2 regions of the Pseudoxanthomonas sp. 68-E7 genome follow, and region 1 is predicted to be linked to the other one. Evidence: riboswitches for the same ligand, from Rfam matches in the RefSeq annotation. Region 1 holds a riboswitch; the other holds the start of a gene.
What was found. A riboswitch is a leader RNA that binds a small molecule or an ion and turns the genes downstream of it on or off. The one in region 1 is predicted to bind glycine.

Region 1 (4,778 bases):
TGATCGTCAACAAGGTCAAGGACGGTTCGGGCAACTTCGGCTACAACGCCGCCAACGGCGAGTTCGGCGACATGGTCGAGTTCGGCATCCTGGATCCGACCAAGGTCACCCGCACCGCGCTGCAGAACGCCGCGTCCATCGCCGGCCTGATGATCACCACCGAAGCGATGGTGGCCGAGGCCCCGAAGAAGGACGAGCCGGCGATGCCGCCGGGCGGTGGCATGGGCGGCATGGGCGGCATGGATTTCTGATCCGGCTTTCCACGCGGTACCGCGACACCGGAAAACCCCGCCGCAAGGCGGGGTTTTTCTTTGGGCCACCGCAGGCTGCTCCAGTGGGAAGGGCCGGGTGCTTGCAAATGAAACATTTTGCATCGCGGCAAACCTGTGCTATCAATGCACCCTCATGAACGCAGCCCGCGCCAGCTTTTACTTTTGGTACTACTTTCCGATGCCGCTGGCGGAGGAAGGACTGCGCTCACCCTGACGAAACGTTCAGACGCATTCCCGAAAGCCGCCAGCGAACCTGGCGGCTTTTTTGCTTCCGGGGCTGGCGACATCGAAAACAGACAAACAACCTGGAGATTCCCCGATGGCGCCCCATACCGACGACCTGCGCATCCGCAAGCTGGAACCGCTCACGCCTCCCGCCGAGGTGATCGCGGAACTGCCCTGCGATGAAGCCGTATCCGAAACCGTCACCCGCAGCCGGCAGGCGCTGCACGAGATCCTGCAGGGCCGCGACGACCGCCTGGCGGTGGTGATCGGTCCCTGTTCCATCCACGATCCCATCGCCGCGATGGAGTACGCGCAGCGCCTGCGCCCCTTGCGTGATGCGCTGGGCGGGGAACTGGAAATCGTCATGCGCGTGTATTTCGAGAAGCCGCGCACCACGGTGGGCTGGAAAGGGTTGATCAACGACCCCGGCCTGGACGGCAGCTTCCGCATCAACGAAGGCCTGCGCCTGGCGCGCGGCCTGCTGCGCAACATCAATCGCCTGGGCCTGCCGGCTGGCTGCGAATACCTGGACACCACCTCGCCGCAGTACATCGCCGACCTGGTGGCATGGGGCGCGATCGGCGCACGCACCACCGAGAGCCAGATCCATCGTGAACTCGCCTCCGGCCTGTCGTGCCCGGTCGGCTTCAAGAACGGCACCGACGGCAACGTGAAGATCGCCGCCGACGCGGTCAACGCGGCTTCGCATCCGCATCATTTCCTGGCCGTCACCAAGGAAGGCCGATCGGCCATTGCCGCCACCACCGGCAATCCGGATTGCCACGTGATCCTGCGCGGCGGCAAGGCGCCGAACTACGACGCCGGCAGCGTCGAGGCGGCCAGCCGGGTGCTGGCGAAGGCCGGCCTGGCGCCGCGCCTGATGATCGACGCCAGCCACGCCAACAGCCTGAAGGATCCCGAGAACCAGCCCGCGGTCATCGAGGACATCGCCGCGCAGATCGAGGCCGGCGAGACCCGCATCATCGGCGCCATGATCGAAAGCCATCTGGTCGCCGGCCGCCAGGATCTGGTACCGGGCCAGACGCTGGCCTACGGGCAGAGCATCACTGATGGCTGCATCGGCTGGGATCGTTCGGTCGCGGTGCTGGAACGACTGGCGGCCGCGGTGCGCCGCCGCCGCGAACGCAACGTGTCGCAGGCGGCGTAACGGGAAAAATCGCGGGCCGCAGGAGTGGCCCGGGTGCGAAGGCGATCCGTCTCCCTCTCTCCGGATCGCCGGCGCAGTTCCCGGAGCCGCTCCTGCGTGGTGCGGAGGTCTTCGCCACGGTGATGTCCTTTCCTGCCACCGCGTGTGATTTGCTTGCGCGGCTTATTGGGGAAGGGCTCGCGGCCGGTCAGTGGACTTCGTCGCGGTAGACGAACTTCGGCACGTCCCAGTTGTAGCGGATCGCCATCAGCCGCAGCAGGAAGCCACCGCCCAGGCAGCCCAGCGTGGTGGTGGACTCGTTCACTCCCTCATGCAGCAGGAGCAGATACGCCGCGCCGGTGAGCAGCGACACGCTGGCATACAGTTCCTTGTGGAACAGCAGCGGGATTTCATTGCAGAGCACGTCGCGCAGGACACCGCCGAAGGTGCCGGTGAGCATGCCGGCGATCACCACGATCACCGGCGCGTGCCCGGCCTCGCGCGCGATCGCGCAGCCGATCAGGGTGAAGGCGACCAGGCCCAGCGCATCCAGCCACAGGAAGGCCTGGCGCAGGTGGTGCATCCAGCGGGCGACGAAGGTGGCGACGATGGCTGCGCCAATCGTGTAGCCCAGGTACTCGGGATGCTTGACCCAGCCCAGGGGATAGTGGCCCAGCACGATGTCACGCAGTGAACCGCCGCCGAGCGCGGTGACCGAGGCGATGATGACGACGCCGAACAGATCCATCCGCCGGCGGCCGGCGGACAGCGCGCCGGTCATGGCTTCGGCGGTGATGGCGACGAGGTAGATCAGGGACAGCAACATGTCGGGTATCCGGCAGGAAAGTGGCCGGAACCGGCGTGGGTGCGCACGCGGCAGCCACGCGCCAGGGGCGCGCGGGGCAAGGCGCTCGCATCAAGACCGGAATCCGGTGCCGCTCCCGCTGTCCTTTTGCCTGAGAGTTCGGCGGCGTGGGCCGCTTGCCCCTTCGGCGGGTCATCGAAGACCTCTCTCCAGATCGGCGTGGGTGGACGCAGTGGATGGCTGCCGACGGCAACCGGGCCTGAGCGATTATGGGAGCCTGCGCCTTCGGCGGGAGCCGCGTGGCTCCACTCTCCTGCATCCGGCGCGCACTTTAGCAGAGCCGGATGTGAAAATGCCGGCTCCGTTCGTCCACCTGTCGCCATGATCGCCTACGCCCTGCGCACCGAAACGCCCTCCGACCTGCCCGCCATCCGCGCCCTGATCAGCGAGGCCTTCGCCGGCGCCGAGCACAGCAGCGGCACCGAGGCGGCGATAGTCGACGCCCTGCGCGCGCGCGCCGAACTGAGCCTGGCGCTGCTGGCGGAACAGGGCGGCCGGGTGATCGGACATGTGGCGTTTTCGCCGGTGGTCATCGACGACGGCGCAGCCGGCTGGTACGGACTGGGACCGGTGGCGGTGGCGCCGGATCGACAGGGCGTGGGCGTCGGTGCCGCGCTGATCGAAGCCGGCTTGGCCCGGCTGCGCCAGGCCGGCGCGGGTGGCTGCGTGGTGCTGGGGGATCCCGGTTACTACGCGCGCTTCGGATTCGCGCACGACGCCGCGTTGCGCTACGAAGGCGCGCCGGCCGAATACTTCATGGCGCTGACCTTCGATGGCAGTCGTCCGCAGGGCGCGGTGAGTTACAGCCTGGCGTTCGAGGCTTCCTGACGAAGTCGCCGGCAGGCGCGCGTCCTGCTGCGGTTCGGAAAAATGGCATCCATCCGCGGATGCCGCATCTCCGCCTTCCTTTGCTTCGCCCTTCGGAGAAGGGGGATTGAGGGGATTTGTGCTCAGCCCCAAAAGCAAATCCCCCGTCGCCCGCTGCGCGGACGCCCGCCCTCTTTTTTAAAGGGGGCTAAAAGAGCACTGGAAGTGCTCTGCTTTTCCTCCCCCTTCGAAGAAGGGGGACCGAGGGGGATTTGCTCTCCGCGCCAAAAACAAACCCACCGTCACCTGCCACGCCGGGACCCGCTCCTTTTCACTTTCAACATCCGAATGGCGGGTCAAGAGGGTCATGAAGGACGTCAACCCGCAACAGCGCTTCAGCGGTATTCCAACCCGCGCGGCTTGCGCCGCCCGTTGAGCCAGGCGCCGATGAAGCTGTTGCGTACCAGCAGGTCGTAGCTTGACAGCAGCAGCGCCATCGAAACCAACAAGACCACCAGGAACTCCACGAACCACGGCCATTGCACGCGCGACATCGCCACCTGCATCGCCATCACCACCGGCAGGTGCGCGAAATAGATCCAGTACGAAGCATCGGCCAGGTAGCGGCGAATCCGGCTGTGTCCGGACAGGAAGCGCAGCCCCATGCCAACCAGGGCGAAGCTCCAGCTCCAGCCGGCGATGGAATAGGCCACCGCGTAGGCCAGCGTAACCATGTCCCGGGGCGCGGCGACCAGTTGCGGCGCAAGCCCGATGTGCAGCATGCAGCCGATGGTCGCCACGACCGCAATCGCCAGGTGCAGTGGCCAGTGGCCGGCCCAGCCCCGCAACAGTTGCGGTTGCCGATGCAGCAGCCAACCCAGGCCGAAGGCGCTGCCGAAAGCGATCCACGCCGCCAGGCTGGGATACAACGACTGGTCCGGTGTCGGGATGCCAAACCAGGCGAACCACGAGGCATGCGTGGCCAGCGCGGATCCCAGCGGTATCGCAAGCAGCAGCGGGCCGATCGGCGAGGCGAACAGGCGCACGCCGGCATCGGCGGCGCGTTGCACGAATGCGCTGCGGCCAAGCGTGGCACGCACCAGCATCGCGGCGATGTAGCACAGCAGCAACACGTACAGGAACCAGAGATGCGTGAGCGGGAAATGGCGCGGCGACAGCGGCGGGGTGGGAGGGGCTTCGGGCATCTTTCCGTTGTTGACCAGCCAGGCGTTCCATGCCGCCACCGCGAGGATCGCCATCAGCATCGGGAACCAGCCGGACAGCAGGGGCATGGCGATGCGCTTCCCGCGATCGCGGATGAATGCCCGGGTTCCCATGCGTTCGTGCGCCAGGCGCGCGAAGAAGCCCGCAAGCAGGAAGAACAGCAGCATGCGGAACATGTGCGGCACGTAGAACGCCAATCCGGCCCATGCGTTCGGGGTCGCATCATGGGTGAGCCAGA
Region 2 (4,778 bases), on a different contig from region 1:
GACACCATGCCCACGTCGCCTTCGCCGCCCAGCGTGCGCGGCAGGAACGGTGCCAAGTGCGACTTGACCGCGCACGGGCCCACGCCCGGGCCGCCGCCGCCGTGCGGAATGCAGAAGGTCTTGTGCAGGTTGAGGTGGGAAACGTCCGAACCCCACTTGCCCGGCTTGGCCACGCCGACCAGCGCGTTCATGTTGGCGCCGTCGGTGTACACCTGGCCGCCATGCTGGTGGATGATGTTGCAGATCTCCACCACGTCCTCTTCGAACACGCCGTGGGTGGAGGGGTAGGTCATCATGATCGCGGCCAGGCGATCGCTGTACTTCTCGGCGGCGCGGCGGATGTCCTCGACATCGACGTTGCCGTTGCTGTCGCACTTGGTGACCACCACCTGCATGCCGCACATCTGCGCGCTGGCCGGGTTTGTGCCGTGCGCGGATTCGGGAATCAGGCAGATGTCGCGCTTGGCCTCGCCGCGCGAGCGGTGGTAGGCGCGGATGGCCAGCAGGCCGGCGTACTCGCCCTGCGCGCCGGAGTTGGGCTGCAGGCTGACCGAGTCGTAGCCGGTGCATTCGACCAGCATGGCTTCCAGGCCGTCGATCAGTTCCTTGTAGCCCTGCGCCTGGTCGGCGGGCGCCAGCGGATGCAGGTTGCCGAACTCCGGCCAGGTCACCGGGATCATCTCGGCGGTGGCGTTGAGCTTCATGGTGCAGCTGCCCAGCGGGATCATGGTGCGATCCATCGCCAGATCCTTGTCAGCGAGCGCGCGCATGTAGCGCAGCAGCTCGTGCTCGCTGTGGTGGGTGTTGAACACCGGGTGGGTCAGGAACGCGCTGGTGCGGCGCAGGGCTTCCGGAATCAGCGACGGCGCGGTGGCGTCCAGCGCGTCGATGGTCGGCAGGGAGGCGCCGGGATTGGCGAACACGCTCCACAGCGCTTCCACGTCGGCGCGGGTGGTGGTTTCGTCCAGCGAGATGCACAGCGAGCCGTTGCCGCGCACGCGCAGGTTGATGCGGGCCAGTTTGGCGCGGGCCAGGATCGCCTGGGCGGCGTCGCCGGCGTCGATGCACAGGGTGTCGAACGCACTGGCATGCACGGACGCATGGCCGAGCGAGCGCAGGCCTTCGGCGAGGATGGCGGTCAGGCGGGCCACCCGGCTGGCGATGCGGGTCAGGCCTTCCGGACCGTGGTAGACCGCGTACATCGAGGCCATCACCGCCAGCAGCACCTGCGCGGTGCAGATGTTGGAGGTGGCCTTCTCGCGGCGGATGTGCTGCTCGCGGGTCTGCAGGGTCAGGCGGTAGGCGGGATTGCCGTCGGCGTCCACCGACACGCCGATCAGGCGGCCAGGCATGGAGCGCTTGTAGGCGTCGCGGCAGGCCATGAAGGCCGCGTGCGGGCCGCCGAAGCCGAACGGCACGCCGAAGCGCTGGGTGTTGCCGACCACGATGTCGGCGCCCATTTCGCCCGGGGTCTTGAGCAGGGTCAGCGCCAGCAGATCGGTGGCCATGACGAACAGCGCCTGGTGGCCATGGATGATCTCCGCGTCGCGGCCCCATTCCTCCAGCCAGCCGCTGGAGGCAGGGTACTGCACCAGCACGCCGAAGTAGTCGCCGGCGGCCAGCTTTTCATGGAACGCGTCGGTCGACCGCACGATCTCGACGGTCAGGCCGAGCGGTTCGGCGCGGGTCTGCAGCACTTCGATCGTCTGCGGATGGGTATCGCCGGCGACCAGGAACACGTTGGATTTGGACTTGGCCGAGCGCTTGGCCAGGGTCATCGCCTCGGCGGCGGCGGTGGCTTCGTCCAGCAGCGAGGCGCTGGCGATTTCCATGCCGGTCAGGTCGGTGATCATGGTCTGGAAGTTGATCAGCGCTTCCATGCGGCCCTGCGAGATTTCCGCCTGGTACGGGGTGTAGGCGGTGTACCAGGCCGGGTTCTCCAGGATGTTGCGCAGGATCACCTTGGGGGTGTGGGTGCCGTAGTAGCCCTGGCCGATGAAGCTCCTGAACACCTGGTTCTTGTCGGCGACGGCGCGGATCTTGGCCAGCGCTTCCTCTTCGGTCATCGCGGCGGGCAGGGCCAGCGGCGCGGCGGACTTGATGTTGGCCGGGACGATGGCGTCGGTCATCGCCTCCAGCGAGTCGTGGCCGACCACGCGCAGCATGTGCGCGATTTCGGCATCGTTGGGACCGATGTGGCGGGCGATGAAAGCGTCGTGGTGCTCGAGATCGCGAAGCGAGGACGGAGTCTGGGACATGGGCAGGGGCATCCGGAAAAGGCATGAAGCCGGGCGTGCGAAGTGCGCACGTGGGTGCCCCTCTGTCCTTTTGCCTGAGAGTTTGGAAGCGCCGCGGACGAGGTCGCGGGGTGCTTCGTGCCCCTTCGGCGCCGGCGCGTGGCCGATCTCTCCAGAGTGTTTGCAGCGGCGGTGGTATCGGGCCTGAGCGATTACGGGCGTTTGCGCCTTCGGCAGCGGGTTTCCCCGCTTCTCCCACCTGGTCTTGCGGCGCGGATTATAGCCTGCGGCCGCCCGCACCGTCCCGGTTGGCCTTACCATGTCCGGCTCCCCGCGCCGGCATCCCTGTTCATGAATGCGCCCCCCTTCCGACTGCTGCGCCTGGACCACGTGGTCCTGCGTGTCCGCGACCTGGCGGCCATGCGCGCCTTCTATTGCGGGGTGCTGGGCTGCGCCGTGGAGCGGGACCGGCCGGAGCTGGGCCTGCTGCAACTGCGGGCCGGGGAGTCGCTGATCGACCTGGTCCCGGTGGACGGCAAGCTGGGCCGGCTGGGCGGGGCCGCGCCGGGCGCCGGCGGCCGCAATGTCGATCATCTGTGCCTGCGGGTGGAACCCTTCGATCGCGAGGCGCTGGCGGCCTACCTGCAGGCGGCCGGGGCGAACCTGGGCGAGTTCGGCGAGCGCTATGGTGCCGACGGCATGGGGCCGTCCCAGTACCTGGAGGATCCGGAAGGCAACACGGTCGAGCTGAAGGGGCCGCCGACCTCGCCACCGGTGGATCCGTCCGCCGCCGCCGGGAGCGCGCCATGACCGGCGTCCGCAAGCTGCCGTCCAACCGCCGCCTGGCCCTGTTGCTGGGCGGGCTGGCGATGTTCGGCCCGTTCTCCATCGACACCATCTTCCCCGCGTTCAATGCGATGGGTTCGCAGCTGGGCGTGGACAAGCTGGCGATGCAGCAGGTGATCAGCGTGTACCTGCTGACCTATGCGCTGATGAGCCTGGTGCATGGTCCGCTGTCGGACGCGTTCGGCCGGCGCAAGGTGATCCTGGGCGGCCTGTTCGTGTTCCTGCTGGCCTCGATCGGCTGCGCGCTGTCGCAGGACATGGCCACGCTGCTGCTGTTCCGCGCGTTGCAGGGATTCTCCGCCGGCGTGGGCTTCATCGTCGGCCGCGCGGTGATCCGCGACGTGCTGCACGGCGACGACGCGCAGCGGCTGATGAGCCAGGTGTCGATGATTTTCGGCATCGCCCCGGCGATCGCGCCGATCATCGGCGGCTGGATCCTGGGCTGGAGCGCGTGGCCGGTGATCTTCTGGTTCCTGGCCGGCTTCTCGCTGCTGTTGCTGCTGACGGTGGGCGTGTGGTTGCCGGAGACGCATCCGCCGGAAGTGCGGGTGAAGGTCTCGCCGAAGCACCTGCTGCGCGATTACTTCGCCATCGCCCTGAATCCGCGCTTCCAGCGGCTGGCGCTGGCCGGCTCGCTGAGTTTCGGCGGCATCTTCCTGTACATCGCCTCGGCGCCCATTTTCGTGATGGATCGGCTGGGCCTGAACGAGCAGCAGTTCGCCTGGCTGTTCCTGCCCACCATCGGCGGCATGACCCTGGGCGCGTTCGTGTCCGGGCGCGCGGCCGGACGCATCAGCGGCACCCGGTTGACCCGCATCGGCTTCGCCTGCATGGGCGTGTCGACGATCGCCAACATCGCCTACAACGCGTGGGCCGGCGACGCCATCGGCATTCCGTGGGCGGTGTTGCCGATGTGCCTGTCCGCGTTCGGCGTGGCGCTGATCTTCCCGATCCTCACCCTGGCCATCCTCGACATGTATCCGCGCCAGCGTGGCGCGGCCTCGTCGCTGCAGGCCTTCAGCAACCTGCTGATCAACACCATCATCGCCGGCGTGATCTCGGCGCTGCTGAGCCGTCATGGCCTGTGGCTGGCGCTGGGCGCGGGCGTGCTCACGCTGGGCGGTTGGGTGATGTGGCGTTGGGAAGCCCATGTGAGCAAGCGCGCCGAGGCCTGCCCGAAGGAACCCGCGGCGCTGGAACCCACCGATCAAATCTGAGCTTCAATCAAGGAATCCCCGATGTCCACGAATTCAAAGGCCCGCCGCGACGCCAAGAAGCGCAAGGTGATCAAGGCGCGCAACCTGGCCCGCGCGAACGCGCCGGCGATCGAGCCGCATGCCGAACTGCGCAATCCGCAGGGTGATCTGCTGGCCGGTATCGTGCGCCAGGCCGGCGTGTGGGTGCTGGGCATGGACGGCCGCATCGCCGGCAGTTCCGACAGCGCCGCCGAAGTGCTGGCGATGATCAAGCGCGCCGCCGCGTTGCACGAGGCCAACGGCCAGCCGGTGCGCCTGGTCTATTCGGACGAACTGCGCGACACCGCGGTCATCGAAGCCGCGGCGCAGGGCATGAGCCTGGAAGATTTCGAGAAGAAGCTGGAAGCGGACATGCGCGCCGGCGGCGAAGAGGCCGATGCCGAAGCGGACGCGGCGCCCACCCAGCATTGAAGGATGTCCCCGCAGGAGCGACGTCAGT

Region 2: it holds a riboswitch for glycine, as region 1 does, so the genes downstream of both, gcvP (aminomethyl-transferring glycine dehydrogenase) here and AC3DE2_RS00925 (trimeric intracellular cation channel family protein) in region 1, are expected to answer to the same signal.

The regions. Positions count from the first base shown of each region.
Region 1 is NZ_JBYMTI010000001.1:193,269-198,046, forward strand. Features, by position in the region: gene groL (chaperonin GroEL) at 1-251, shown strand, start outside; gene AC3DE2_RS00920 (3-deoxy-7-phosphoheptulonate synthase) at 592-1,665, shown strand; gene AC3DE2_RS00925 (trimeric intracellular cation channel family protein) at 1,853-2,470, opposite strand; glycine riboswitch at 2,581-2,672, opposite strand; glycine riboswitch at 2,687-2,775, opposite strand; gene AC3DE2_RS00930 (GNAT family N-acetyltransferase) at 2,831-3,337, shown strand; gene AC3DE2_RS00935 (acyltransferase family protein) at 3,712-4,778, opposite strand, start outside.
Region 2 is NZ_JBYMTI010000006.1:257,487-262,264, forward strand. Features, by position in the region: gene gcvP (aminomethyl-transferring glycine dehydrogenase) at 1-2,258, opposite strand, end outside; glycine riboswitch at 2,311-2,423, opposite strand; gene AC3DE2_RS16045 (VOC family protein) at 2,589-3,047, shown strand; gene AC3DE2_RS16050 (multidrug effflux MFS transporter) at 3,044-4,300, shown strand; gene AC3DE2_RS16055 (hypothetical protein) at 4,322-4,750, shown strand.